Regions from separate parts of the Streptomyces sp. TLI_185 genome, predicted to be linked through region 2. Evidence: predicted binding sites of a transcription regulator. Region 2 holds the regulator's gene; each other region holds the start of a gene.
What was found. The regulator HspR, encoded in region 2, represses chaperone genes until heat shock. The targets are predictions, from matches to a motif close to TTGAGNNNNNNNNNCTCAA.

Region 1 (9,710 bases), 1.2 Mb from region 2:
TTTCTGCCGGGGGTCCGGCCCGCCGCGAAGCGGCAATCGGACAGAGCGGCCCCCGGGACGATGCAGCACCCGTTCGTGGGACGTGAGGACGTGCTCGGTGAGCTTCGGGCTGCCTTGGAGCGCGCCGGGTCCGGCAGGGGTGGGCTTGTCACCCTCACCGGGCCCGCCGGCGCGGGTAAGACCCGTACCGCCGAGGAGGTCGCCGAGCGCGCCGGAGCCTTTCGCGTCCTGTGGACCTGGTGTCCGCCTCAGACTGCCGGACGCGCCTTCCGGCCCTGGTCGCGGCTGCTGCGGGAGCTGGTCGCGGAGGATGTGGCCTGCGGGCGGCTGGTGGCCGCGTCACCGCCGCTACGGGCCCTGGTCTCGGGTGCGGCGACCGGCGCCCTGCAGGGTGCCGACCCGGAGACCGCTCGGCTGCGGCTCGCAGGCGATGTCTCCGAGCTCCTGGCCACGGCCGCGCGCCGCCGTCCCCTGCTTCTGGTGCTGGACGACGTGCATGCCGCCGACGCCTCCTCGCTGAGGCTGCTGCTGGAGACCGCGGACGCAGCCCGCACCTGCCCGGTCCTGCTGCTGGCAACGGCTCGCGACGAGGATGCGGCCTGGGGGGACGATGGCTGGGCCCGGGCCCAACTGCTGCGGCGGGGGCGGGCGCTGGGACTCGGGCCGTTGAAGGAGCGGGACGTTGCGGTGTTGGTGGAGGCCGTGACGGGGGCCGCACCGGAGGCGGATGCGGTGCGTGCGCTGGTGCGGCGTACGGGCGGGGACGCGTTCTTCGTCACCGAGCTGCTGCGGGCCGGGAGTTGGGGCGCTGCGCCGCCCGGGAACGGGGGCGGCCCCGGTGTCTCCTCGGTGGCCGTCCGGGCCGCCGTACGGGACCGGCTGGACGATCTGACCCCGCGGGCCGCGCGCGTGCTGGACGTGGCAGCCGTCCTCGGCACCCGGTTCCGGCTCGACGTGCTCGCCGAGGCCGCGGAGGTGCCCCTCGGCGAGCTGCGCACACTGCTGGGGGAGGCCGCCGGGGCCGGGCTGCTGGCCGAGGCGGGGTCCGACCGGGCCGCCTTCCGGCACGACCTGCTCAGGGACGCGGTCTACGACACCCTCGCCCCGGCCGCACGCGCCGCCCTCCACCACGCGGCCGCCGAGGTCCTCGCCGGATACGCCCGCCGCGGCCGCGACACCGGCCCCGCGGAAGTCGCCCACCACCTGCTGTTGTCCGGCCCCGAGCAGGCGGGGGAGGCCGCGAGGTACGCCCGCGAGGCGGCGGTCCGGGCGGAGGCGCTGTCCGCGTTCGAGGATGCGGCCCGGTGGTACCAGCGGGCGGTGGAGGCGTGGGGCGCCGCGAGTGCCGAGCGCGTGGAACTCGTGGAGGTGCTGCTCGGGCTCGGATCCGCGCGGCTCGGGGCCGGGGAGCGGGAGGCCGCGCGGGCCGCGCTGCTCAGGGCCGCGGCGCTGGCGCGGGAGGCCGGGCGGGCCGATCTGTTGGCGCGGGCCGCGCTGGGGCTCGGAACCGGGGCCGTCGGGTTCGAGGTCGACCTTCAGGATCGTGAACAGCTCGACCTGCTGACCGAGGCCCGCGCCGCCCTGGCCGCCGAGCCTGCCTACGCCGCGCTGCGCGCCGCCGTCACCGCACGGCTGTCGCTCGCCGCCGGGCTGGTCGAACCGGAGAAGCACCGCATCGCGCTGGCCGAGGAGGCCGTCCGCACCGCCCGTCAGGCCGGTGATCCGGCGTCCCTCGGCCCGGCCCTGGCCGCGCTGTGCGACGCCCGGCCCGGCCCCGACCACTGCCGCGACCGGCTCGACTGGTCCACGCAGATCGTGACGACCGCCCGCGACCTGCGCGACCCCGTGCTCGAACTCCTCGGCCGGCGGCTGCGGTTGGTCGCGCTGATGGAGACGGGCGAGTTCGCCGGGGCCGACGCGGAGGCGGTCGCGTACGAGACGGCCGTACGACCGCTGCGGCGCCCCCTGTACGCCTGGTACGTGCCCCTGTGGCGTGGGGCGCGGGCCCTGATGGAGGGCCGGTACGACGCGTGCGCCGCCGCGCTCGACGAGGTCGAGGAACTGGGCCGCAGGGCCGGCAGCGCCAACGCGGCGATGCTCGCCGTCACCCAGCGCTGGTGCCTGTACGCCGAGACGGGCGACGCGGCCGGGCTGGAGCGGGTGCAGGGGGAGGCGGCCCAGCTGGAGCGTTCCCCGATGCTCTGGCCCCGCGTCGCACTCGCGCTCGTGGCGGCACAGTCCGGCCGGCTCGACGAGGCCGCGCGCCGTCTGTCGGCCGTCGCACCCCGGCTCGGCGGTGCGCCCAGGGACAGCGAGTGGCTGCCGATGCTGGCACAGGCCGCGGAGACGGTCGCCGCCGTGGGCTCCCACCCCTGCGCGCCCGCCCTCTACGACCTCCTCGCCCCGTACGCCGGCCTGTTCGCGGTGGAGGGCATCGGTGCTGCGGTGCGCGGCCCGGTCGACCGCCATCTGGCGCTGCTGGCGGCGGCCATGGGCGACCCGGACCGCGCCCGCGAACACCGCGAGAGGGCACTGCGGGCGGCCGGGGCGGCGGGTGCGGTCGCACTGGCAGAGCGCATGGCGGGCGAGACGACCGGCAGGGGGCGGGGCGGCGGGGCGAAGGCCGACACTCCGCCCGATACCTCCAGCCCCTCGCTCTTCCAGCGCGAAGGCCCCCTCTGGCACCTCCGCTACGCCGGTCACGACATCCGTCTCCCCGACAGCAAGGGGCTGAACGACATCGCCGTCCTGCTCGCACGTCCCGGCACACCCGTGCCCGCGGTCGAGCTGGCGGCACCGGCCGCCAAGGGGGAGCACGTCGAGGGCCTGCATCCGCAGGGCGACACCGGTGAGGTCGTCGACGCCGCCGCGCGGGCCGCCTACCGGCGCAGGCTGCGGGAATTGGAGGAGGAGGCCCGGGACGCCGACGAGGCCGGGGACGCCGGACGGTCGGAGCGGATCGCCGTCGAGCGGGACGCCCTGGTCGGGCAGCTCGCGGCCGCGTACGGCATCGGCGGCCGGGTGCGCCGTACCGGATCGGACGCCGAGCGCGCCCGCACCACCGTCACCGCCCGCATCCGGGCCGCCGTGCGGCGGATCGCCGCCGCCCACCCCGAACTCGGCCGGCACCTCGAAACCGCCCTGCACACCGGCACTCTCTGCGTCTACCAGCCGGAACGGACGCCCGAGTGGCGGCTGTGAGGCCCCGTCCCACACCGTGATGTCCGATCTCACGCCTCCTGGGTGAAGCACCCGAAAGCACCCAGGGAAGGCAGGACACCATGCCACGCACCACCAAGGCCGAGGCCGAACTCAAGGTCGACGAGCCCGTCATCGAGGGGCGCTACGCCCAGCTCGGCCCGTACACCGTCTCGTACGAGTCGATGAAGGAGGACATGGACCCCGCCCCGCTCTTCCGGGGCCTGCCCGACGACCGCTGCCAGTGCCCGCACTGGGGCCAGGTCGTCTCCGGCCGGATCGTGTTCCGGTACGCCGACCACGACGAGGTCTTCCACGCCGGCGACGCCTACTACGGCGCCCCCGGCCATCTCCCCCTGATCTTCGCCGGCACCGAGATCGTCGAGTTCAGCCCCACCGCGGAGCTGAACCGCACCATGGAGGTCGTCGGCCGCAACCTCGCGGGAGCGCAGTCATGACCACCGACACCGACACCGATGACGACACCGGCACCCGAGTGAAGGAACTCGCCGACCTCTTCGTGCGATTCCTGGAGACCAACACGGCCCCGGAGGGGCTGTTCACGGACGACGTCTTCCTCGACCTGACCGTCCCTCAGTGGCGGCTGCAGGCCTCCGGCCGCGACGATCTCGTCGCCGCACGCCGCCGCAGTCACCCCTTCCTCGGCACCGTGCCGCGCCACCGCGTCGACGCCACGCCCACCGGCCTCGTCCTCGAGTTCGAGGAGCAGTGGGAGGACGAGCACGGCGGCACCTGGTACTGCAGGGAGCTGATGCGCGCCGACATCCGCGACGGCGCCATCAGCGAGGCGTCCGTGTACTGCACCGGCGACTGGGACCCGGCGACACAGGCTGCCCACACGAGGGAGGTCGACCTGCTGAGGCCGTGAGGAAACCCGTTCGAAGCGGGGGTTGTCCTCTGATGCAAGAAAAGCATGAGAGGTTGCTGTGAATCGCCTCTCGCGTGGCGTCGGTCACAGACAGGGACCCCTGTGGTTGCGAAGGGTGGGGCGCAACGGAAGGAGCGCCGCAACGTGGAACCCATCGCGACGGCCGACAACGAACCCTCGGTCGCGCCCCTTCCCGACGTGTCCGGACTCCTCGACGCCATGCCGCGTCAGCGCGGCGCGGCCACCCTCGTCGTACCGACCGTGCAGGTGCCCGTCCCCGCGGCCCCCACCCTCCGCCCCTGGCGCCTCCTGCCGACCCCCACCGGTACGCCGTTCACCTTCGCCTACGCGGCGGTCCTGGCCCTCACCTCAGTGTTCGCCACGTACGCCGCCCCGTCCCTCGTGGTCACCCTGTACCAGGCCTCCAGCACGGACGTCGCGCACCTCGTGCAGACGCCCGTGCTGGTGCTGCTCGCCAGCGCGCTGTGGATCGCGGGCGGGCTCGCGTCGCCGTACGCGATCTGTTTCCTGCTCGTCCTGACGGCGCTGGAGCGGCGGATAGGCGGTGCGCGCACCGCAGTCGTCTTCCTGCTCGGCCATGTCCTGGCCACACTCGCGACCGAGGTCCCCGTGGGCCTGGCCGTGCTCGTCGGCCACCTCCCCGACAGCTCCCTGCACCGCCTCGACTACGGCATCAGCTTCGGCGTCGCCGCCAGCGTCGGCGCCCTGGCCGGGCTGCTGACGCCCTGGCTGCGCTGGCCGGTGCTGGTCCTGTTCGGCAGCATGCTGGTCGAGGACCTGATCGAGTTCACGGACCCGATGACCAACTGGGGCCATCTGATCTCGCTGGCCATAGGCATCGCGACCTGGCCGATGATCCGCCGCTGGTACCGCACGGCGACGGAGCGCTCCGCTGGGAGTGCCGCAACGGGTCGTTGATCGTGCGCCGCGCCGTCGTGACTGGTCGCGCCCACGCGGCGGAGCCGCTTATCGACACAGCCCCGCGCCCCTTTGGGGCGCGGGGATGTTTTTCAGCCCGTCCGGCGTTTGAGGACGAGGCCGTTCAGGCCGAAAGGCGGGGGTCCGGGGGCTGCAAGCCCCCAGCAACGCCCACTTCACCGCCGTGATCGCTGACAGCGAACGGCGCCCCGGGAACATTAGCGGAGCGCCGTGCATTGAGTCGGCATAACTCAACTTGACTGCCGGAGGGTAGATCATGGCTTCGACGTCCACACCGCTCACCCTGCCCGTGCTGCCGCTCGACGACGAGGTCGTGCTGCCCGGCATGGTGGTTCCGCTGGACCTGAACGACACCGACGTACGCGCCGCGGTGGAGGCCGCCCAGGCCGCCGCCCGCTCCGAGCCGGGAAAGCCCAAGGTCCTGCTGGTGCCACGCATCGACGGCAGCTACCCGGGCACCGGCGTGCTCGGCACCGTCGAGCAGGTCGGCCGGCTCGCCGACGGTGACCCGGGCGCCCTGATCCGCGGCCGCGGCCGCGTGCGGATCGGCGCCGGCACCACCGGCCCGGGTGCGGCGCTGTGGGTCGAGGGGACGAGGATCGACGAGAGTGTGCCCGAGCCGCTGCCGGGTCACGTCACCGAACTGGTCAAGGAGTACAAGGCCCTTGCCACCGCCTGGCTGCGCAAGCGCGGCGCCTGGCAGGTGGTCGACCGGGTGCAGGCCATCGACGACGTCTCCGCGCTCGCCGACAACTCCGGTTACTCGCCCTTCCTGACCACCGATCAGAAGATCGAGCTCCTTGAGACCGCCGACCCGGTCGCCCGCCTCAAGCTGGCCACCCAGCACCTGCGCGACCACCTCGCCGAGCAGGATGTCGCCGAGACCATCGCCAAGGACGTCCAGGAGGGCGTCGACAAGCAGCAGCGCGAGTTCCTGCTCCGCCGCCAGCTGGAAGCCGTACGCAAGGAACTGCGCGAGCTCAACGGCGAGCAGGACGGCGAGGAGTCCGACGACTACCGAGCCCGCGTGGAGGCCGCCGACCTGCCGGAGAAGGTCCGCGAGGCGGCGCTCAAAGAGGTCGACAAGCTGGAGCGGTCCAGCGACCAGTCCCCCGAGGGCTCCTGGATCCGCACCTGGCTGGACACCGTCCTCGAACTCCCCTGGAACGAGCGCACCGAGGACGCGTACGACATCCAGGGCGCCAAGGCGATCCTCGACGCCGAGCACGCCGGCCTGGAGGACGTGAAGGAGCGCATCACCGAGTACCTGGCGGTGCGCAAGCGCCGCAGCGAGCGCGGCCTGGGTGTCGTGGGCGGCCGGCGCGGCGGTGCCGTACTGGCTCTCGTCGGCCCGCCCGGTGTCGGCAAGACCTCGCTCGGCGAGTCCGTCGCGCACGCCATGGGCCGCAAGTTCGTCCGGGTCGCCCTCGGCGGCGTCCGCGACGAGGCCGAGATCCGCGGCCACCGCCGTACGTACGTCGGTGCCCTCCCCGGCCGTGTCGTCCGCGCCATCAAGGAGGCCGGTTCGATGAACCCGGTCGTCCTGCTGGACGAGATCGACAAGGTGGGCTCGGACTTCCGCGGCGACCCCGCGGCCGCGCTCCTGGAGGTCCTGGACCCGGCGCAGAACCACACCTTCCGCGACCACTACCTGGAGGTCGAACTCGACCTGAGCGACGTCGTCTTCCTCGCCACGGCGAACGTCCTGGAGGCCATCCCGGAGGCCCTGCTCGACCGTATGGAGCTGGTCCGCCTGGACGGCTACACCGAGGACGAGAAGGTCGTCATCGCCCGCGACCACCTGCTGCCGCGTCAGCTGGAGCGCGCGGGACTGCAGTCCGACGAGGTCGCCGTCGACGAGGGCGCGCTGCGCAAACTCGCCGGCGAGTACACCCGGGAGGCGGGCGTCCGCACCCTGGAGCGCTCGATCGCGCGGCTGCTACGCAAGGTCGCGGCGCAGCACGAACTGGGCGACCGTGAGCTGCCGTTCACCATCACGGACGGCGACCTGCGCGACCTGATCGGACGGCCGCACCACGTGCCCGAGTCCGCTCAGGACCCGGCGGAGCGCCGCACGGCGGTCCCGGGCGTGGCGACGGGTCTCGCGGTCACGGGAGCAGGCGGCGACGTCCTCTTCGTAGAGGCGTCCCTGGCCGACCCGGAGACGGGCGCGGCGGGCCTCACCCTCACGGGCCAGCTGGGCGACGTGATGAAGGAGTCGGCGCAGATCGCGCTGAGCTTCCTGCGCAGCCACGGCGCCGAACTGGAGCTGCCGGTCGCGGACCTGAAGGACCGTGGAGTGCACATCCACTTCCCGGCGGGCGCGGTCCCGAAGGACGGCCCCAGCGCGGGCGTCACGATGACGACGGCCCTGGCGTCCCTCCTGTCCGGCCGCCTGGTCCGCACGGACGTTGCGATGACCGGCGAGGTCTCGCTGACCGGCCGGGTCCTGCCCATCGGCGGCGTGAAGCAGAAGCTGCTCGCCGCACACCGGGCGGGTGTCACCACGGTGATCATCCCCAAGCGCAACGAAGCCGACCTGGACGACGTCCCCGCGGAGGTGCTGGACAAGCTCGACGTCCACGCCGTGACCGACGTCCGCCAGGTCCTGGAACTGGCCCTCGCGCCCGCCACGAGCGACGCGAGGCCGGAGGTTCCGGTGGCGGCGTGACGGACGCAACCGGATAGGGGAGGCCCGGGTCCCGTGAGGGAGGCCCGGGCCTCCGCCCGTACGTACGGGCGGAGGATCAGCCGTTGGCCAGTGCCTGCACCCGATCCAACGCCCCGTTGAACCTGTCGTGGTCCCCTACGGTCGGACCGGACGACGTGTACTGCCACATCGTGTAGTAGCTCCACCCCGCCGGCAGTGTCCCCGCGTCCGACGCGTACCGGGGGATCCACAGCGGGTTGGCCGAGGCGAACCCCGCGTAGTTCCCCGTGCAGGCGCTCCACCAACTCGTGGCCGTGTAGATCACGGCATTCCGCCCCGTACGCGCCTTGTACGTGTTCAGGAAGTCGGCGATCCAGCTGACCATCGCGCTCGCCGACTTGCCGTAGCAGTCGGCGCCGTACGGGTTCCACTCGATGTCGAGGGTGCCGGGGAGGGTCTTGCCGTCCTTGGACCAGCCGCCGCCGTGGTCGACGAAGTAGTTCGCCTGGGTCGCGCCGCTGGTGGTGTCGGGGGTGGCGAAGTGGTACGCGCCGCGGATCATGCCGACGTTGTACGAGCCGTTGTACTGCTGGGCGAAGTACGGGTTCGTGTAGTACGTGCCTTCGGTCGCCTTCGTGTAGGCCCACTTGACCCCGCTGCTCCACAGGGTCGACCAGGCGACGTTGCCCTGGTGGGCGGAGACGTCGACACCCTCCGTCTGGGTGACGGCGGTGGGGGAAGGGGTGCCGCGCCGGCCGTCGTGGGCGAGGACGCCCATGCCCATGTGAGCAGAGCCGCGGGCGGGCCCGTCTGCGGCGGAGGCCGGGACGGCGAAGGGCAGGGCAAGGGAGAGGGCGGCGAGCAGGAGTCCGGCGCGGAAGAGGCGCCGGGGGCGAACCGATCCGGGTCTGTGCACGGGCATAGCGTGCCTCCGAAGGCTCGGTGATGCTCGGTGAGGAAGCGCTGAAGTGCCGAGGTGCCGTCGGCGTGGGCAAGCCGGCCATTGCCTGGTAAGGAAGCTACGCACGTGGAAGAGCGGGTGGGAAGGGGGGCCGGAGGCTGCCGTTGGTCTAGCCCTGCGAAATACTTGTGGAGCTGCGGCAACGACGGGGTCTGGCGGAAACTTTCAGGATCGGGAAACCGAGGCAGGGGCTGACGTGCACGAAGGCGGAAACCGGGACGAGCGCCGACTTCCGGCTCAGACGTCACCGAGTGGCGCGGACCAGGAGTACCTGTCCCTGGAGCGCGAACTGACCGTTCTGCTGCGGCGCGCCCGGGCCAGCCAGGGCGAGATGGCCCGCGAGGTCCACCCCGACCTGGAGTCCGCCGCGTACGGCCTCCTCGTACGCCTCGACGAGCACGACCGCCTGCGCGCCACCGAGCTCGCCGCCTACATCGGCGTGGGCAAGGCCACCATGTCCCGCCAGCTGCGCGCCCTGGAGGACCTGGGCCTGGTCGCCCGCGAGCCCGACCCGGCGGACGGGCGGGCCTGGCTGGTCCGCCTCACCGACGAGGGGCACCGCCGGGTGAGCAAGGTCCGTGACGCCCGGCGGGCGCGCTACGTCAGCCAGCTGGCCCACTGGGACCGGCGCGAGGTGGCGGAACTGGCGCGGCTGCTGGGGGAGTTGAACCGGGGGATGGAGAAGTAGGCTGCACCCGGCACCCGACCGCCCCTCAGGCGTCGGCGCCGCCGTCCTCGATGAGGCGCAGGGTCGCCTCCGCGCCCCCCTCCGGACGGTTGCGGAAGGTCAGGCGGGCGCCGAGCAGGCGGGCCTGGCCGGTGGCGATGGTCAGGCCGAGGCCGGTGCCGCCGGTGCTGGAGCCCGTGCGGAAGCGCTGGGGGCCGGAGGTGTGCAGCACCGCGAGCAGATCGGGCGGGAAGCCGGGGCCGTGGTCGCGGACCCGGACCACGGGGCCGTCGACCTCGATCTCCACGGGCGGGGCACCGTGCCGCAGGGCGTTGGCGGCCAGGTTGGCCAGGATGCGTTCGACGCGGCGCGGGTCGGTGGCCAC
Region 2 (9,710 bases):
AGGAACTCCCTGACAAGGGTCACGCTGCGCGCGTACGGGTTGTCGGTCCGGGTGCCGGCAGGCACCGGCTGGCCCAGTTTGAAGTACCGGACGAACTGACCGATGGCGCGTGCGAGCAGCGCAACGCCGACCACGGTCAGCACCAGCGACACGATGATCGCGGCGAGTTGCATTTGGGGGCTCCTCGGGACTGCGAGGGTCATTACTAAGCGGTAACTTATGTAGTCCGATTGAGACTACCCCCATCATCCGTCGCACTGTAACCGGGCGTGCGGTGATCTGCGTCGCTGAGGGTTGCCTTAAGGGTCCGCGACAGGTCCGCGACCAGGCCTGCGACGATGCGATCGTGTTATTCACGCCAAATTGGTACATTTGCGCCTAACTTAGACCCGTGCTATACGGGATCGCCGCCGCCACCACCGCCCTGCTGCTCGCCGCCGTGCTCACCGCACTGCTGCGGGTGCCCGCGCTGCGCCTAGGGATCGTCGAGCGGAGACGGCAGCGGCAGCGGCCTGTGCCGCTGCTCGGGGGTGCGGCCGTGGTGCTCGCCACCTGTGGCGTGGCGGTGGCCATGGACCGGACCGGCGTCGCACCCCTCGGGGCCTGGGTGGGGCGGCTGCTCGTCGCCGGTGGTGCCGTCGCGGCGCTCGGGCTCGTCGCGGACGTGGGGCGGGTCAAGGTGCGGGTCCTCGTCGCCGGTACGGCCGTAGCGGCGGCCAGTGTCGTGCCGTACGAGGAGACCGGGGTGCCGGCCGGGCTGCTCGCCGTCGGGTGGATCGTCTTCGTCGCCATCGGGTTCAAGGCGCTCGACCATGCGGACGCCCTCGCGGGCACCGTGGGTGTCCTCACCGCCTTCGGGGTGGGGGCCTGCGCGGCGGCCGAGCTGATGGACGGGCTCGCGGTGCTGCTGAGCGTGCTGGCCGCCGCGCTGACTGGGTTCCTGATGCACAACTGGCCGCCCGCGCGCGTGGGGCTCGGCGCGTGCGGGTCGCTGTTCACGGGGTTCGTGCTCGCCGCGTCGGCGGTGTTCACCCGGGCGGGCTACGGGCTCGCCCCCAGTGCGGGAGTGCTGTTCTCGCTCACCGCCCTGGCGAGCGCCGACGTACTCCTCGTGGTCCTGTCGCGGCGGCTGGCCGGGCGGCCGTTGCTGCGCGGCGGGCCGGACCATGTCGCCCACCGGCTGCGGCGGTTGGGGCTCACCCCGCAGGGGGCGACCGTGCTGCCCGGAATCGGGGCCTTCGCCGCGGTGTTCGTCGGGGTGCTCATGCATATCGGGTGGACCGCTTTGTCCGGCGTGTACTGGGTGGGGGCGGTGGCACTCGTCGTCGTCCTCATGCTCCTTCGGGTGCCTGTGTACGGCCTCCGGCGGTCCGTGCCCACACAATCGACGCAGGTCAGCGGCCAGTTGCGTGTAAGGAACGGATAAGAGTTGAGTCGGTCCGACTCAGGTCTGTTGACCCATCGGCGGGCGTCGTGCACACTTGAGTCCGTTCCACTCAAGTCAGCTGGAGGAATTCACCATGGCACGTGCGGTCGGCATCGACCTGGGCACGACTAACTCCGTCGTCAGCGTTCTGGAGGGCGGCGAGCCCACCGTCATCACCAACGCCGAGGGTGCCAGGACCACGCCGTCCGTCGTCGCCTTCGCGAAGAACGGTGAGGTGCTCGTCGGCGAGGTCGCCAAGCGCCAGGCGGTCACGAACGTGGACCGGACCATCCGTTCCGTGAAGCGCCACATGGGCACGGACTGGAAGATCGAGCTCGACGGGAAGCCCTTCAACCCGCAGCAGATCTCCGCGTTCATCCTGCAGAAGCTCAAGCGGGACGCCGAGGCCTACCTGGGCGAGAAGGTGACCGACGCGGTCATCACCGTCCCGGCCTACTTCAACGACTCCGAGCGTCAGGCGACGAAGGAGGCCGGCGAGATCGCCGGTCTGAACGTCCTTCGTATCGTCAACGAGCCGACCGCGGCCGCGCTCGCGTACGGCCTCGACAAGGACGACCAGACGATCCTCGTCTTCGACCTCGGTGGCGGCACCTTCGACGTGTCCCTGCTGGAGATCGGTGACGGCGTCGTCGAGGTGAAGGCCACCAACGGCGACAACCACCTCGGTGGTGACGACTGGGACCAGCGCATCGTCGACTACCTGGTCAAGCAGTTCGCCGGCGGTCACGGCGTGGACCTGGGCAAGGACAAGATGGCCCTGCAGCGTCTGCGTGAGGCTGCCGAGAAGGCCAAGATCGAGCTGTCCTCGTCCACCGAGACCTCGATCAACCTGCCGTACATCACCGCGTCCGCCGAGGGCCCGCTGCACCTGGACGAGAAGCTCACCCGGGCTCAGTTCCAGCAGCTGACGGCCGACCTGCTGGAGCGCTGCAAGACGCCGTTCCACAACGTCATCAAGGACGCCGGCATCTCCATCAACGAGATCGACCACGTCGTCCTCGTCGGCGGTTCCACCCGTATGCCCGCCGTCGCCGAGCTCGTCCGCGAGCTGACGGGCGGCAAGGACGCCAACAAGGGCGTCAACCCGGACGAGGTCGTCGCCATCGGCGCCGCCCTGCAGGCCGGTGTCCTCAAGGGTGAGGTCAAGGACGTCCTGCTCCTCGACGTGACCCCGCTGTCCCTCGGCATCGAGACCAAGGGCGGCATCATGACGAAGCTCATCGAGCGGAACACGACGATCCCGACCAAGCGGTCCGAGATCTTCACCACCGCCGAGGACAACCAGCCGTCCGTGCAGATCCAGGTCTACCAGGGCGAGCGCGAGATCGCGGCGTACAACAAGAAGCTCGGGATGTTCGAGCTGACCGGTCTGCCGCCGGCCCCGCGCGGTGTCCCGCAGATCGAGGTCGCCTTCGACATCGACGCCAACGGCATCATGCACGTGACCGCGAAGGACCTGGGCACGGGCAAGGAGCAGAAGATGACCGTCACCGGCGGCTCCTCGCTGCCGAAGGACGAGGTCGACCGGATGCGTCAGGAGGCCGAGAAGTACGCGGAGGAGGACCACGCCCGCCGCGAGGCCGCCGAGACCCGCAACCAGGGCGAGCAGCTCGTCTACCAGACGGAGAAGTTCCTCAAGGACAACGAGGACAAGGTCCCGGGCGAGATCAAGACCGAGGTCGAGGCGTCCGTCGAGGAGCTGAAGACCGCGCTCAAGGGCGAGGACACCGCCGAGATCCGCACCGCCACCGAGAAGGTCGCGGCCGTCTCGCAGAAGCTGGGCCAGGCCATGTACGCCGACGCCCAGTCCTCGCAGGCCGCCGCCGGCGGCGCCGCGGGCGCCGAGGCCCCGAAGGCCGACGACGACGTCGTGGACGCCGAGATCGTGGACGACGAGCGCAAGGACGGTGCCGCGTGACGGAGGAGACCCCGGGCTTCGACGAGAAGCCCGACGTCCCCTCCGGCGCCACCCCCGAAGACGCCGAGCCGCAGGCCGCCTCCCCCTCCTCGGGGGAGGGGGCGGCCCCGGCCGGGGACGCAGCACAGATCGCAGGCCTGACGGCCCAGCTGGACCAGGTGCGCAAGGCGCTCGAAGAGCGCACCGCGGACCTCCAGCGGCTCCAGGCCGAGTTCCAGAACTACCGCCGCCGTGTGGAGCGGGACCGGATCACGGTCAAGGAGATCGCCATCGCGAACCTCCTGACCGAGCTCCTGCCCGTGCTCGACGACATCGGCCGCGCGCGGGACCACGGCGAACTCGTCGGCGGATTCAAGTCCGTCGCGGAGTCGCTGGAGACCGTTGCGGCGAAGATGGGACTGCAGCAGTTCGGCAAGGAGGGCGAGCCCTTCGACCCGACGATCCACGAGGCCCTGATGCACTCGTACGCGCCGGACGTCACCGAGACGACGTGCGTGGCGATTCTGCAGCCCGGGTATCGCTTCGGCGAGCGCACCATCCGCCCCGCGCGGGTGGCCGTCGCCGAACCCCAGCCGGGGGCGCAGACCGTCAAGGCCGACGAGGCGGAGACGGCCGACGACAAGGAGAGCGGTGGCCCGGACGAGGGCTGAGCTTGAACCGGTCGCAGCAGTACCGACCGCTGCATCGATGAGAGAGGAGGGGCGTCGGGGATGAGCACCAAGGACTTCATCGAGAAGGACTACTACAAGGTCCTCGGCGTCCCCAAGGACGCCACCGAGGCCGAGATCAAGAAGGCGTACCGGAAGCTCGCCCGCGAGAACCACCCGGACGCCAACAAGGGCAACGCCAAGGCCGAGGAGCGCTTCAAGGAGATCTCCGAGGCGAACGACATACTCGGCGACCCCAAGAAGCGCAAGGAGTACGACGAGGCCCGCGCCCTCTTCGGCAACGGCGGCTTCCGCCCCGGGCCAGGCGGCGCAGGCGGCTCCTTCAACTTCGACCTGGGCGACCTCTTCGGAGGCGGCGCCCAGGGCGGCGGGGGTTCCGGAGGCTTCGGCGGCGGAATCGGTGACGTCTTCGGGGGCCTGTTCAACCGGGGCAGCTCCGGCACCACCCGGGTGCAGCCCAGGCGCGGCCAGGACATCGACACCGAGGTCAGCCTCAGCTTCACCGAGGCGATCGAGGGGGCGACGGTCCCGCTGCGCATGTCCTCGCAGGCACCCTGCAAGGCCTGCTCGGGCACCGGCGACGCGAACGGCAACCCGCGGGTGTGCCCGACGTGCGTCGGCACCGGCCAGGTCGCGCGGGGTTCCGGCGGCGGCTTCTCGCTCACCGACCCCTGCCCGGACTGCAAGGGCCGCGGCCTGATCGCGGAGAACCCCTGCGAGGTCTGCAAGGGCAGCGGCCGCGCCAAGTCCTCGCGCACCATGCAGGTCCGCATCCCGGCCGGGGTGTCGGACGGCCAGCGCATCCGGCTGCGCGGCAAGGGCGCACCGGGCGAGCGGGGCGGCCCGGCGGGCGACCTGTACGTCACGGTGCATGTCGACGCGCACCCCGTGTTCGGCCGCAAGGGCGACAACCTCACCGTCACCGTCCCCGTGACGTTCGCGGAGGCGGCGCTCGGCGGCGAGGTCAGGGTCCCCACCCTGGGCGGCCCGCCCGTCACCCTGAAGCTGCCCCCCGGCACACCCAACGGCCGCACCATGCGCGCCCGCGGCAAGGGCGCGGTCCGCAAGGACGGCACCCGCGGCGACCTCCTGGTCACCGTCGAGGTGAGTGTCCCGGCGGACCTGACGGGGAAGGCTCGTGACGCACTCGAGGCGTATCGCGAGGCGACCGCGGGCGAGGACCCGCGGGCGGAGCTGTTCCAGGCCGCGAAGGGAGCATGACAGAGATGGACGGCCGTCGACGCAACCCGTACGAGCTGACCGAGGAAACCCCGGTCTACGTCATCTCGGTGGCGGCCCAGCTCTCCGGCCTGCACCCGCAGACCCTGCGCCAGTACGACCGCCTCGGCCTGGTCTCGCCCGACCGCACCCCCGGCCGGGGCCGGCGCTACTCGGCCCGCGACATCGAACTGCTGCGCACCGTCCAGCAGTTGTCGCAGGACGAGGGCATCAACCTGGCGGGCATCAAGCGGATCATCGAACTGGAGAACCAGGTCGCCGCGCTCCAGCAGCGCGTCGCCGAACTCCAGACGGCGGTCGAGGGCGCGGCAGCGGCGATGCAGCAGCGCGAGGCGGCGGTGCATGCGTCGTACCGCCGCGATCTGGTCCCGTACCAGGAGGTGCAGCAGACCAGCGCGCTGGTGGTGTGGCGGCCCAAGCGGCAGCAGTCCGACTGAGTGGCCGGCGCGTCAAGCAGTCGAAGGGGCCCGGAGGTTGAACCTCCGGGCCCCTTCCGTATGCCGGCGTGTGTCGGTGACCGGTGTCAGCGGCCGACGAAGAACTCCAGCGAGGAGCTCTGCTCGCTCTGCCGCCCGTAGGGGTCCACGGCGTACACGGTGGCCGTGCACGGCCCGTTGTAGGGCGGTGTCCAGGAGATGGAGCCGGTCGTGGACAGCTGGGTGCCGCTGTCGCCGCAGGCGCCGCTGATCTCCCAGGAGTAGCCCTTCAGCACCCGCCCCTCGTCACCGGCGCCGGGCTTGGCCGTGACCTTGATGGGGGAGCGCGCCGGAATCCCGGCGAAGTCCAGCGTCAGCTGCGGTGCGGCCGGGCCGAACGGGGTGGCCCGGGCGAGCCGGTCGACGGTGATCTCCGCGGAGGGCGCCGACTCGGCGCCCGTACCGGCCTCCACGGCGACGACGTAGTAGGACGCCTTGCCCGCCGGGGCGAGGCGGTCCTCCCACCAGCCGCCCTGCAGATTGCCGATGGCCGTCCAGCCGCCGTCGGTGCGGCGGTAGACCCGGTACTGGGGGGCGTCCTCGGGGAGCACCCAGTGGATCTCGGTCCTGTCGTCGTAGAGGACGCTGGTCAGCCCGCTCGGGGCGGGCGTGCCGCTGGGCTCGGGGCGCGTGGCCGTCACCGTTGCGGAGACCGGGGAGACGTTCCCGGCGCCGTCGACCGCGTGCACCGTGTACGTGTAGGCCGTACCCGTCCCGGCGGTGACGTCCGTGAAGGACGTCCCGAACACGGTCTCGGGCCCGTCCGGATCCTGCTGCCCCTCCGGCGCGCCCCACACCTCGTAGTGGTGCACGTCCGCCGCCGAAGAGGGCTCCCACGCAACCGTGTTGCCCGCCGTGGTGCCCTTCGCCGTGAGGCCGGTGACCTGCCCGGGCGCCGTCCGGTCGGCGGTCGTCACGCCCTGGTCGGCCGAACCCGCCGAGGCGTTGCCCGCCTTGTCGTAGGCACGCACCTCGTAGTAGTACGTGTCGCCGGTCACCGGCAGGCTCGTGTCGGTGTACGACGTCGAGGTCGTCGTCGCAAGCGGCGTAGCGCCGAACGACGTGCCCTTGAGCCGCCGGTAGACGCGGTAGCCCGCGAGGTCCATCTCCTTGTTCTTCGCCCAGGCCGGCTTCGCCTTGCCGGTCGCGGGGTCGTACGTGACCGAAATCCCCGTCGGGGCAAGGGGTTTGACCTTGTCGACGTCGGCGGAGGTGCGGGGCTTGTAGGCGAAGGAGACGTTCGCCGTGCCCGTCCAGTTGACGTAGTCGATGCGGAAGGTGTGCTTGCCGGAGGGGATCGTGACGTTGACGGTCTTCTTCACCGTCGTGGACACGTTCTTCCAGAGGTCGACCTTGCGCACGCCGTCCAGGTAGACGCGGACGCCGTCCTGGGTCGCGACCGGCAGGGCGAAGGGGCCGCCCGAGCCGAAGTCCCTCGTCACCGTCCAGCGGACGCCGAAGTTGTCCCTCGGGAGGCCGGAGGCGGGGGCCGAGGTGCCCCAGTTCTGGTCGATCGCAGCGTCGCAGTCCGTCTTCTTCGGGGTGCCGGAGAACGACGTGTTCGCGAAGAACTGGCGCTTGAACACGGGCGAGGTGCAGGTGGTCGCGGCGGCGGCCGGGGCGGCCGTCGCGGAGAGCAGACCGGCCGCGGTGGCGAGCACGACGGCGGTCGTGGCCGCGGCGGTCGTGGATCTGGCTGGGTTCATTCGGTCCTCTGGTCGGGATGGGAACGGCTGATGCAAGCTGCCGTGATCACGACTCGTGAGGAATCGGGTTGGTTGTACGGATCTTTGCCTGCCGATTGCCTGCCGTTGCATGGAGAGTCCGTAAAGGACCTTTGGAGACGTTTCCGTCATGTCTTTACATGGTCGGCGGAGTGTTGCGTTGCGCACTCGTTAAGTAGTTGCGCTTGACGCCTGGGGGCCGCTCCGCGTTGGCTTTTCAGTCACCTGGGTCGCAAGTTGCGCCCGCGTCCGTAAGACACCAGAAGTGAGCTCCTCCATGCGTTCCACGCGTCGTACCGCCATCGCCGTGGCAGCGTCCACGATGACTCTGTCGCTCTCCGCCTGCGGCGTGCTGAACGTGTCGGGGGACAGCAGCTCGGCGAGCCCCACGAAGGGCAACGACGTCACCATCGGGCTGCTGCTGCCGGAGACGGCCAACACCCGGTACGAGGACTTCGACTACCCCATCATCAAGAAGCAGGTCGCCTCGCTCACCAAGCAGCAGGGCAAGGTCGACTACCAGAACGCCGACCAGAACGCGGCCAAGCAGGCGGCCCAGATGCAGAAGATGATCGACGACAAGGTCGACATCATCCTGCTGGACGCCGTGGACTCGCACGCCATCGCCAGTGAGGTGCAGAAGGCGAAGGACGCCGGTATCCCGGTCATCGCCTACGACCGGCTGGCCGAGGGCCCGATCGACGCGTACATCTCCTTCGACAACGAACTCGTCGGCGAGGTCCAGGGCCGCACCCTGCTGGAGGCGCTGGGCAGCGAGGTCGACACCTCCGACAAGATCGTCATGATGAACGGCTCGCCCACCGACCCGAACGCCAAGCAGTTCAAGGCGGGCGCGCTGTCCGAGCTCAACGGCAAGGTGACGATCGCCAAGTCGTACGACACCAAGGACTGGGACCCGAAGAACGCCGAGGCCAACATGAAGGCGGCCATCGACGCGATCGGCAAGAAGAACATCGTCGGTGTCTACTCCGCCAACGACGGCATGGCAGGCGGCATCGTCAAGGCCCTGGAGGACGCCGGCGTGACGAAGCTGCCGCCGCTCACCGGCCAGGACGCGGAACTTGCGGCCGTGCAGCGGATCGTCTCGGGCGAGCAGTACATGAGCGTGTACAAGTCGTACCCGCAGGAGGCGGCGGCGGCCGCCCAGATGGCGGTGGCCAAGGTGCAGGGCAAGGAGATCGAGTTCGACGCCCTCACCCAGGACACCGTCGACAGCCCCACCGACAAGGGCATCCCCGCGCAGCTCGTCACCGTGACCGCGCTGACGAGGAAGAACATCAAGTCGACGGTCGTCGCGGACGGCATCTACAAGGTCTCCCAGATCTGCACGTCGAAGTTCGCCTCGGAGTGCTCGGCGATCGGCCTCAAGTAGGCGCAGGCGGGCGGCACCTGAAAGGGCCGGGGCGGCTGCGCCCCGGCCCTACGCCTTCGGTTCGGTTCACCCCACCCGTGTGAACACCACCGACACGTCCGGCGGACCGCCCGCCACTCCCCGGTAGATGCCCTTGTGCGGGGTGACGTCGTCGTAGTCGCGGCCGCGGGCCACCACGACGTGGGACTCGTCGGCGCGGGTGCGGTTGGTGGGGTCGTAGCCGCACCAGTCGCCCGCCCAGTACTCGATCCAGGCGTGGCTCTGCCCGGCGACGGGCCGGTGGAGTTCGGCCTCGCGCTCCGGGTGGAGGTAACCCGAGACGTAACGGGCCGGCAGGCCCACGCCCCGCAGCAGCGCGACGGTGAGGTGGGTGATGTCCTGGCAGACGCCCGCGCCCTGCTCCCAGGCCTCCGCGGGCGAGGTGTTCACGCTGGTGGCGCCCGGCAGATACGACACCCGGTCGGCGACCAGCTCCGAGACCGCGACCGCCGTCTCGTGCGGGTCGAGACCGGCCGCCGCCTTCCGCGCCTTCTTCACCAGCTTCGCCGGGACCGTCGTACGGCCGGTCGGGCTCGCGAACTCCAACAGGCGGGAGTTCGCGGTGCGTTCGGCGACCTCGGCCCAGGTGGGCGCGGGCGGGAGCGCCTCCGGCGGGGACGTCTCGACCAGGCTGGAGGCCGTGATGGTGAGGTCGCCGTGCGGGTCCATCAGGTCGAAGCCGGTGACCTGGGTGCCCCAGTAGTCCCAGTACGACCAGGTGGGGGCGGTGGGGTTGACGGTGACCCGCGCGTCCAGGGTGGTCTGGCCCGGCAGCGTCAGCGGGGTCATGCGGACCTCGTTGTGCG
Region 3 (9,710 bases), 2.8 Mb from region 2:
AGACAAGCCAACATCACCGGAATCCGCCCGGCCGGCACCAGCCGGGACAACACCAGCACGGCAACCCCGTGCTCGGCCAGCTTCCCCTGCGCCTGCGCAAGCCGCTCCTCCGCCGCCCGCGCCCGAATCGCCTCCAGCCACCGCGACCCGTTCTTCGACCTCATCCCGCGCCGCCCCAGCCAGTACAGCGCTGCATCCCCGAGAAACGCTGCCAGTGACGCGGTCACGAACACCAGGGCCAACGCGAACGGCGCGGTCTGATGAAAGGCCACCACGGCCGCCGAACTCACCAGCGCCCCCGTGGGAATCACCGGCACCAGCGCCCCGAACAGCACCAGCAGAAACAGCGACGGATAGCCGATCGCCCGCTGGGTCGACTCGGGAGGCACGATCGCCGCCGTAGCGGCAAGCCACGTCACCGCGCGACCTCCAGGCGCACGCTCTCCCCGTGCCCGAGCCGGTGCACCGCGACATCCGGCGCGTGCTCGGCCGCGAGGCGCACGAACTCGTCGCCGGGCGCGTGGAATTCATGGGGGCGCACGGCGTCCATCCCGATCGGCCAGTACGTGCCGTAGTGCACCGGCACCGCACTGCGCGGCGCCAGCCGGGCCAGTGCCTGGGCCGCCCGCCCCGCATCCAGATGTCCGGTGCCGAGGTACGGCCCCCAGCCGCCCACCGGCAGCAGCGCCACGTCGACCGGCCCGACCTCCTGCGCCATCGCGTCGAACAGTCCGGTGTCCCCGGCGAAGTACGTGCGCGCCTCGCCCTCGATGACGTACCCCAGAGCGGGCGAGCGGTGCGGTCCGAGCGGCAGCCGCCGCCCGTCGTGCCATGCGGAGACGGCCCGCACGACCACGTCACCGACCGTCACCCGGTCCCCGGGCGCCACCTCGCGCACCGTGAGATGGGTGAGCCGGCGCAGCCCCGGCACGGCCCGGGGTGCGCCCCGCGGCACCAGCAGACGCGTGCCCTCGGCGAGCCGCTCCAGAGACGGAACATGCAGGTGGTCGGCGTGCAGATGCGACACCAGCGCCACGTCCGCGCGCCAGGCGCCGGGCGGCGGCAGTGCCCCGCGACGGCGGCGGAGATGGGCGAGACGGCGCGCGAAAAGAGGGTCGGTGAGCAGCCGTACGCCCGAGTCCGCGACCGTACAGGTCGCGTGACCCCACCAGGTGATCTCCACCGGCACCTCTTTGCCTCCTTCGCGCGACTCCCCGAAGCCTACGGGCAGGAGTAGGGTCGGCGCCGAAACCCGGAGGTGAGGGGGACGCCATGGGACCGGTGAGGGTCACGGCGATCGCGAGTCTGACGCCGCTGCAGGAGCTGGACGCCGATCCCTTCCTGGTGGACTCCCGCAGCCAGCACGCGATGTGCGCCCGCTGGGCCGCCGAGCGGGGCTACATCGTCAGCCGGGAACTCCTGGTGCGGGGAGTGCGGGCCGACCACTGTGTGCTGTGGGACGGCGTCCGGCCGGGGATCGACCTGTTCGTGGCGCCCAGCCGCCGGGTGCTGGAGAGCGCGCTGTCGTCCGTCGAGGAGTTCACCGCGGAGTGCGCACGGCGCGGGGTGCGGGTGGAGACGGTCGGGTTCGAGGAGCCCTGCTACGACGCCCAGATGAAGGCCCGGGTGCACCGGCGGCTGTCGATGCCGACGGCCGGATACGACGGGCGCTGAGCGCTCCGCGGGTTGTGCGGCTTTCGTCTGCGGCATCGTGTGGCTGGTCGCGCCCCGCGGCGGAGCCGCATATCGATGCAGCCCCGCGCCCCTTTGGGGCGCTGCCGAACCGCACCTGATCGCCGGACCGCCCGTTGCCGGAACCCGTTGTCGGACCACTGTGACAGTCTGAAGTACAGGCCCGCACCGACGACGGGCCAGGACGTGAGGTGGGCTGGGCGTGCGTGGCGGGCGTTGGCGGCGGGTCGCCAGTCAGACGGGGCGGAGCGTCGCGGTGTGGGCGGTCTCCACCGTCACCATGCTCGTGCTCGCGGGGATCCTGCCGGACTTTCGCCTCCAGTCCGCCGACGGCGAGAGCGCCACCCACATCGCCGTCACCGCCGCGTTCGGCGCCGGGGCCTTCGGTGTGCTGTCCGCCCTGGTCTGGCCGCTGCTCGTACGGCTGTTGCTGCTCGTGCCGGCGCTGGTGCTGGGACTGCTCGTGTTCGTCCTGAACGGGTCCCTGCTGCTGGTGGCGCTGCGGCTCAACCCGTCCAGCAGCGCCGAGGCGGCTCCGGAGACGGCCGTGGTGGTGGCCGCCGTGATGTCCGCCGTGGCCTCCGCGACCGGCGCCGCCCTGGCCGTGCGCGACGACGACGCGTACCGGCGGCGCCTCTACCGCCTCGCCGACCGCCGCCGCAGACGTCTGCCGCCCGGCCCGTCCGCCCCGGGCACCGTCTTCCTGCAACTCGACGGCGTCGGCCACGACGTACTGCTGGCCGCGGTCGATAAGGGCGTGATGCCCACCGTCGCCCAGTGGCTGGGGTCGACCCACCGGCTCACCCCCTGGCGCACCGACTGGTCCAGCCAGACCGGCGCCAGCCAGCTCGGCATCCTGCACGGCAGCAACCACGACGTCCCGGCGTTCCGCTGGTACGAGAAGGACACCCGCGAGGTCATGGTCTGCAACCGGCCGACCAGCGCCGCCGAACTCCAGCGCCGGGCCGTCGAGCACACCGGCGACGGCGGCCTCCTCACCGCCGACGGCGCGAGCCGCGGCAACCTCTTCAGCGGCGGCGCCGACGAGCAGGCCCTGGTGCTGTCCATCGCCACCCGTCGCCGCGGCCGGGAGAACCGGTCCCGGGCCGGCTACTTCGCGTACTTCTCCGACCCGGCCAACGCCGTGCGCACCGCCCTGTCCTTCGTCGCCGAAGTCGGCCGCGAGACAGCCGAGTCCACCCGGGCCCGGATCAGACAGCAGCGCCCGCGCGTCGCACGCGGCGGCCTCTACCCCTTCGTCCGCGCCTTCGCGACCGTCGTCGAACGGGACGTCGTCGTCGCCGCGGTGATGGGCGACATGCTCGCCGGACGCACCGCCGTCTACGCCGACCTCGTGGCGTACGACGAAGTGGCGCACCACTCCGGGCCGACGAGCCGCGACGCGGAGAAGGTCCTCGAACGCCTCGACCGCGCACTCGCTCTGATCGCGAACGTCGCCGAGCACGCCCCGCGGCCGTACCGGATCGTCGTCCTGTCCGACCACGGCCAGAGCCCCGGCGAGACCTTCCGCGCCCGCTACGGCCTGGGCCTCGGCGATCTGGTGCGGGCCGGCTGCGGGCTGCCCGTGCCGCGCAGGGCGCAGCGCACGCACAGCGGGGCCGAGGCCCGCGCGGCCGTGCGCGCGGCGCTGCGCCGGCCCGTCGAGGAGGGCGAGGAGCAGCATCGTCCCTCCCGCCGCTCGGAGCCGCTCGTGCTGGCCTCCGGCAACCTCGGCCTGGTCTCCTTCCCGGACGTCCCGCACCGGATGAGCAAGGAGGAGATCGACGCCCGCCATCCCGCGCTGCTGACCACCCTCGCCAACCATCCCGGCGTCGGCTTCCTGCTCGTCCGCAGCGAGGAGCACGGCGGGGTCGTGATGGGCGCGTACGGCGCCGAGATCCCGCTCGACCAACTCGAGGACAAACCAGGCCCGTTGGAGGTCTTCGGGCCCGGCGCCGCCGACGCCGTGCGCCGCACCCACTCCTTCCCGCACACCGCCGACATCATGGTCAACTCCTTCCACGACCCGGCCGACGGCGAGGTCCTCGCCTTCGAGGAACAGATCGGCTCGCACGGGGGCCTCGGCGGCGCGCAGGCAAGACCTTTCCTGCTGTCGCCGGTCGTCTTCTCCGAGCCGGTGCAGGCAGGGCGGGAACTGGTCGGCGCCGAGGAGGTGCACCGGGTGCTGCGGCGGTGGCTGCGCGAGACGGACGGTCCTCAGGTACCGGTCACCGACGAGGGCGAGCAGGAGCGGGCCGCCTAGCGCGGGCGCCGACGAAAACCATGTGACGGCCGTAACCATGAATTGAGAACCTCGATGGCGAGCAACCACGTCCGCGAGAGCGGCGCCGGTTCAGGCGCAAAGAGAGGAGCCCGCTCTTGCAGGCTGCCGTATCCGTCACTCCCGCCCGCATCCCCGAGCTGCTGCTGGGCCTGGCCACCGTCCGGCCGGTCTTCATCTGGGGCGCCCCCGGCATCGGAAAGTCCTCCCTGGTGAGGGCGTTCGCCGAGTCGCTGGGTCTGGAGTGCGTGAGCCTGCTCGGCACCCAGCTCGCCCCGGAGGACCTGATCGGCGTCCCGCAGATCCGTGAGGGGCGGTCCGTGTTCTGCCCGCCGGAGGCGATCGCCCGTGACGAGCCGTACTGCCTGTTCCTGGACGAGCTGAACGCGGCCACGCCCGATGTGCAGAAGGCGTTCTACTCCCTGATCCTCGACCGCCGGATCGGCAACTACGAGCTGCCGAAGGGCTCGATCGTCATCGGTGCCGGCAACCGCGCCACGGACAACGCGCTCGCCCGCCCCATCGCCTCCGCCCTCGTCAACCGCCTCACCCACGTCCATCTGGAGGCGTCCGCCAAGGACTGGCTGACCTGGGCCGCGGACAACGGCATCCACCCCTGGATCCTCGACCACCTCACCGACCGGCCCGACCACCTGTGGTCCAAGCCGCCGAAGACCGAGGAGCCCTTCTCCACACCCCGCTCCTGGCACATGCTCTCCGACGCGCTGCACTCCTTCGGTCAGGGCCTCGACGAGGAGACGCTGAAGGTCCTCGCACACGGCACGCTCACGCCGAGGCACGCGACGGCGTTCTGCGGCTACGTCAAGATCGTGCGCAGCCAGTTCGGCATCGAGGCCGTCATCAAGGGCGACGCCCGCTGGCCGGGCCGGCCGGAGGACCGCGACCTGCTCTACTACCTCGCCGACTCCTTCCGCGGCCGCCTGATCAAGGAGCTGCCGGCCAGCAAGGAGCACATGTCGGCGAACGGCCGGCAGACCGCGTACCGCGCCAAGTCGCTGCTCGTGCAGCTCGCCGAGATCTCCGTCGAGGTCGCGCAGACCGTCATCGCCTCCGACGCCGACGGCAACCCCGTCCTGCCCTCCTGGTTCCTCATCGAGGCGGCGCGTGACATGCCGCGGCTGGTGGAAGCGCGGCGATGAGCAGCCGTACCCGGGGCAAGGGACAGAAGAAGCGGGACCCGGCGGCCGAGGCGTTCGCCGAGGGGCTGCGGCTGGTGAAGGCCAACCCGGCGCTCGCGGCCGTGAACTTCGACGTCTGCCGCCAGGAGGAGTGCAGGTTCGCGCCCCGCGACGGGCTCGTGGTCGTCGACTCCGACGCCGACCTGCACGTCCACCCCAGCCGGCTCGCCGAACCGGCCGCCTGGGCCTGGGCGCTCGCGCACGCCGTCCTGCACCTGGGCTTCGGACACGTCCCGGCGGCCAAGGGCGAGCGCACCCGGCCCGACCGGTTCGACCTCGCCGCACGCTGCGTCGTCGTCAACCGATTCCTGCTGAACTTCACCATCGGCGAGACCCCCGAGGCGCTCCCCGCCTCCTACCCCGACGGCGACGAGGAGCAGCTCGCCGCGCGCTGGCGGCGGGACGGTCTCCCGCCCGCGTACGAGCACTGCGGCACCGCGGGCCACGAGCCCGACCAGCAGCTCCTGCCGTGGGTGGGCTGGTCCCAACCCCCGGACCACCAGCTGGCCTTCGCCACCGCCCTGACCCGGACCGTGTCGGCGGCGATGGACATGGCGGGCGGCCGCCGCGACTCCCTCGACGGGGAAGTGGTCCCGCCACGCCCCTGGGAGAAGGCCCTGAGCTGGTTCATCTCCTCCTACCCGCTGCTCGGCGGCATCGCGGCCGGCATCACCCTCGTCGCCGACGCCGAACTCGCCCGCGCGCACGGCATCTCCGTGGCCGCGGTGAACCCGGAGGCAGCCGAGATCTACATCAACCCGCTGCGCCGGTTCGACGACGAGGAATGGCGGTTCATCCTCGCCCACGAGATGCTGCACGCCGCCCTGCGCCACGGCGACCGCTGCGGCACCCGCGACCCGTACCTGTTCAACATCGCCTGCGACTACGTCATCAACGGCTGGCTCTGCGAGATGCAGGTCGGCACGATGCCCGAAGGGCTGCTGTACGACCCGGAGCTGAAGGACCTGTCCGCCGAGGAGGTCTACGACCGCATCGCCGGCGACCTGCGCCGGATGCGGCGCCTGGCCACGCTGCGCGGCAAGGGCGTCGGCGACATCCTCGGCGGTCCGCTCGGCAGCCCGCGCGACTACGTCGACCTCGACGAGTTCTACCGCCGTGGCCTGAGCCAGGGCCTGGACCTGCACCAGCAGCAGGAGCGCGGCTTCCTCCCCGGCGGCCTGGTCGAGGAGATCCGCGCGCTCAGCCACCCGCCCCTGCCCTGGGACGCCCGACTCGCCCGCTGGTTCGACGAGTTCGTACCCAGCCCACAGCCCGTGCGGTCGTACGCCCGCCCCTCCCGCCGTCAGTCCTCCATCCCCGACATCCCCCGTGCGGGCCGCTACTTCCCGCCTGAGGAGACAGCCCGCTGCACCTTCGGAGTGGTCCTCGACACCTCCGGCTCCATGGACCGCACCCTGCTCGGCAAGGCCCTCGGAGCCATCGCCTCCTACGCCGAGGCCCGCGAGGTGCCGGCCGCTCGCGTCGTCTTCTGCGACGCGGCCCCGCACGACGCCGGCTACGTGCCGGTCACCGAGATCGCCGACCGGGTACGGGTCCACGGCCGCGGCGGTACGGTCCTGCAGCCCGGGATCGACCTCCTGCACCGCGCGGACGACTTCCCGCCCGGCGCGCCCGTCCTCGTCATTACGGACGGCTGGTGCGACGTGCTGCGGGTGCGGCGCGACCACGCGTATCTGATCCCTCAGGGGGCGCGCCTGCCGTTCTCCGCGCGTGGCCCGGTGTTCCGGGTGCAGTGAGCCGGAATGTGATCGGATGGTGTCCTACAGGAACAGGCAGAATTCGAAGGGATTCATCGTGGCAACCACGCGCTCCGCACACACCGTCTGGGAAGGCAACCTGCTCGAGGGCAACGGTGTCGTCTCCTTCGACTCCTCCGGTGCCATCGCCGAGCAGCCGGTCACCTGGGCCTCGCGCTCCCAGGACGCGAACGGCAGGACCAGCCCCGAGGAGCTGATCGCCGCCGCCCACTCCAGCTGCTTCTCCATGGCGCTGTCGCACGCCCTGGCCGGCGCCGGCACCCCGCCCACCAAGCTCATCACCTCGGCCGACGTGAACTTCCAGCCGGGCGAGGGCATCACGGGCATCCACCTGACCGTCGAGGGCACGGTCCCCGGCATCGACAACGACGCCTTCGTCGCCGCCGCCGAGGACGCCAAGAAGAACTGCCCGGTCAGCCAGGCCCTCACCGGCACGACGATCACCCTGTCGGCGAAGCTTGCCTGACGCCCCCGTGCGTCCTTGACGTCGTCCGGTGCCGCGCTCCCCGAGACAGGGGGCGCGGCACCGTCGTTTCCGGGTACGTCGTTTCCGGGTACCCGGAGTACGCGGCATTGACAACAGCACACTCAAGTTTTGTGCTGGTGTGTGAGGAGTGCCCTGGCGGAAGGGGACGGAGATGGCACGTGCGGTCGGGATCGATCTGGGGACCACGAACTCGGTGGTGGCCGTGCTGGAGGGCGGCGAACCCACCGTCGTCGCGAATGCGGAGGGGGCCAGGACCACACCCTCGGTCGTGGCCTTCGCCAAGAACGGCGAGGTGCTCGTCGGGGAGGTCGCCAAACGGCAGGCCGTGACCAACGTGGAGCGGACCGCCCGCTCCGTGAAGCGGCACATGGGCGACACGAGCTGGCGTTTTCCCGAGCAGGGCTCCGTGGACGGCACCCGCTACCGGGCGCAGGAACTGTCCGCGCGGGTGCTGCAGAAGCTGAAGCGGGACGCGGAGTCCTACCTCGGCGAGGATGTGACGGACGCGGTGATCACCGTACCGGCGTACTTCGACGACTCCCAGCGGCAGGCGACCAAGGAAGCCGGGGAGATCGCGGGCCTCAAGGTCCTGCGGATCATCAACGAGCCGACGGCCGCAGCCCTCGCCTACGGCCTCGACCGCGGCGAGGAGCAGACCGTGCTGGTCTTCGACCTCGGCGGCGGCACCTTCGACGTGTCGCTGCTGGAGATCGGCGACGGCGTCATCGAGGTCAAGGCGACCAACGGCGACACCCACCTCGGCGGCGACGACTGGGACCAGCGGATCGTCGAGCACCTCGTCAAGAAGTTCAAGGGGCAGTACGGCATCGACCTCGGCAACGACAAGATGGCCGTGCAGCGACTGCGCGAGGGCGCCGAGAAGGCCAAGATCGAACTGTCCAGCTCGTCCGAGACGACGATCAACCTCCCCTACATCACCGCCTCCGCCGAGGGGCCGCTGCACCTCGACGAGAAGATGACCCGCGCCCAGTTCCAGGAGCTCACCGCCGACCTGCTCGACCGCTGCAAGGCCCCCTTCCACCAGGCGGTCAAGGACGCCGGCATCAAACTGTCCGCCGTCGACCACGTCATCCTCGTCGGCGGCTCGACCCGGATGCCCGCGGTCACCGACCTCGTCAAGGAACTCACCGGCAAGGACCCGCACAAGGGCGTCAACCCCGACGAGGTCGTGGCCGTCGGCGCGGCCCTCCAGGCGGGCGTCATCCGCGGCGACGTCAAGGACGTGCTGCTCCTCGACGTCACCCCGCTGTCCCTCGGCATCGAGACCAAGGGCGGCATCATGACCAAGCTGATCGAGCGCAACACGACCATCCCGACCCGGCGTTCGGAGATCTTCACGACGGCCACCGACAACCAGCCCTCGGTGGGCATCCAGGTCTACCAGGGCGAGCGCGAGATCGCCGCCTACAACAAGAAGCTCGGCGTCTTCGACCTCACGGGTCTGCCCCCGGCCCCGCGCGGCGTCCCGCAGATCGAGGTCGCCTTCGACATCGACGCCAACGGCATCATGCATGTGTCGGCCAAGGACCTCGCCACCGGCCGCGAACAGAAGATGACGGTGACCGGCGGCTCGGCGCTCCCCAAGGACGACATCGACCGGATGATGCGGGAGGCCGAGCAGTACGCCGAGGAGGACCGCAAGCGCCGGGAGGCCGCCGAGACCCGCAACCAGGCCGAACAACTCGTCTACCAGACGGAGAAGTTCATCCGGGACAACGAGGACCGGATCCCCGCCGACACCAGGTCGGAGGTGGAGACGGCCGCCACGGAGCTCAAGGGCCTGCTGGAACGGAACGCGGACACCAACGAGCTGCGCACCGGCGTCGAGAAGCTCGCCACCGTCAGCCAGAAGATGGGGCAGGCCATGTACGCCCAGGCCGACCAGGGCGGCTCCGGCAGCGGCACCGAGCAGGGCGCCGCACCGCAGGACGAGGAGGGCGTGGTCGACGCCGAGATCGTCGACGAGGACCGCGACACGAAGGGCGGCGCGGCATAACCGTCAGACGCCCGTCCTCTCCCAGCCACGCCGCTCCGGCCGCGACCCCAGCTGCCTGGGGTCGCGGCTCCGGTACACCACATACGGCCGGAACAGGTACTGCACCGGCGCGCTGAACATGTGGACCAGGCGGGTGTACGGAACCAGGGCGATCAGAGCCATGCCGATCGTCGCGTGGACCCGGTACAGCACCGGCACGCCCTCCATCAGGTAGGTCTTCGGCTGGAGCGTGAACAGGCTGCGGGCCCAAAGGGCA

Region 1: the regulator HspR is predicted to act here: its motif matches at 5,263-5,281, upstream of lon (endopeptidase La).
Region 3: the regulator HspR is predicted to act here: its motif matches at 7,524-7,542, upstream of dnaK (molecular chaperone DnaK).

The regions. Positions count from the first base shown of each region.
Region 1 is NZ_RKRB01000001.1:6,757,078-6,766,787, forward strand. It holds gene EDD92_RS31285 (AAA family ATPase) at 76-3,201, shown strand; gene EDD92_RS31290 (hypothetical protein) at 3,282-3,656, shown strand; gene EDD92_RS31295 (hypothetical protein) at 3,653-4,087, shown strand; gene EDD92_RS31300 (rhomboid-like protein) at 4,232-5,026, shown strand; gene lon (endopeptidase La) at 5,304-7,718, shown strand; gene EDD92_RS31310 (lysozyme) at 7,795-8,619, opposite strand; gene EDD92_RS31315 (MarR family winged helix-turn-helix transcriptional regulator) at 8,855-9,346, shown strand; gene EDD92_RS31320 (HAMP domain-containing sensor histidine kinase) at 9,372-9,710, opposite strand, start outside.
Region 2 is NZ_RKRB01000001.1:5,539,271-5,548,980, forward strand. It holds gene EDD92_RS25495 ((Fe-S)-binding protein) at 1-173, opposite strand, end outside; gene EDD92_RS25500 (MraY family glycosyltransferase) at 392-1,426, shown strand; gene dnaK (molecular chaperone DnaK) at 1,521-3,365, shown strand; gene grpE (nucleotide exchange factor GrpE) at 3,362-4,015, shown strand; gene dnaJ (molecular chaperone DnaJ) at 4,076-5,254, shown strand; gene EDD92_RS25520 (heat shock protein transcriptional repressor HspR) at 5,260-5,709, shown strand; gene EDD92_RS25525 (PA14 domain-containing protein) at 5,796-7,454, opposite strand; gene EDD92_RS25530 (sugar ABC transporter substrate-binding protein) at 7,750-8,865, shown strand; gene EDD92_RS25535 (transglutaminase family protein) at 8,932-9,710, opposite strand, start outside.
Region 3 is NZ_RKRB01000001.1:8,343,777-8,353,486, forward strand. It holds gene EDD92_RS38425 (DedA family protein) at 1-419, opposite strand, end outside; gene EDD92_RS38430 (MBL fold metallo-hydrolase) at 416-1,189, opposite strand; gene EDD92_RS38435 (hypothetical protein) at 1,273-1,674, shown strand; gene EDD92_RS38440 (alkaline phosphatase family protein) at 1,949-3,955, shown strand; gene EDD92_RS38445 (ATP-binding protein) at 4,072-5,133, shown strand; gene EDD92_RS38450 (DUF2201 family putative metallopeptidase) at 5,130-6,929, shown strand; gene EDD92_RS38455 (OsmC family protein) at 6,988-7,416, shown strand; gene dnaK (molecular chaperone DnaK) at 7,589-9,454, shown strand; gene narI (respiratory nitrate reductase subunit gamma) at 9,458-9,710, opposite strand, start outside.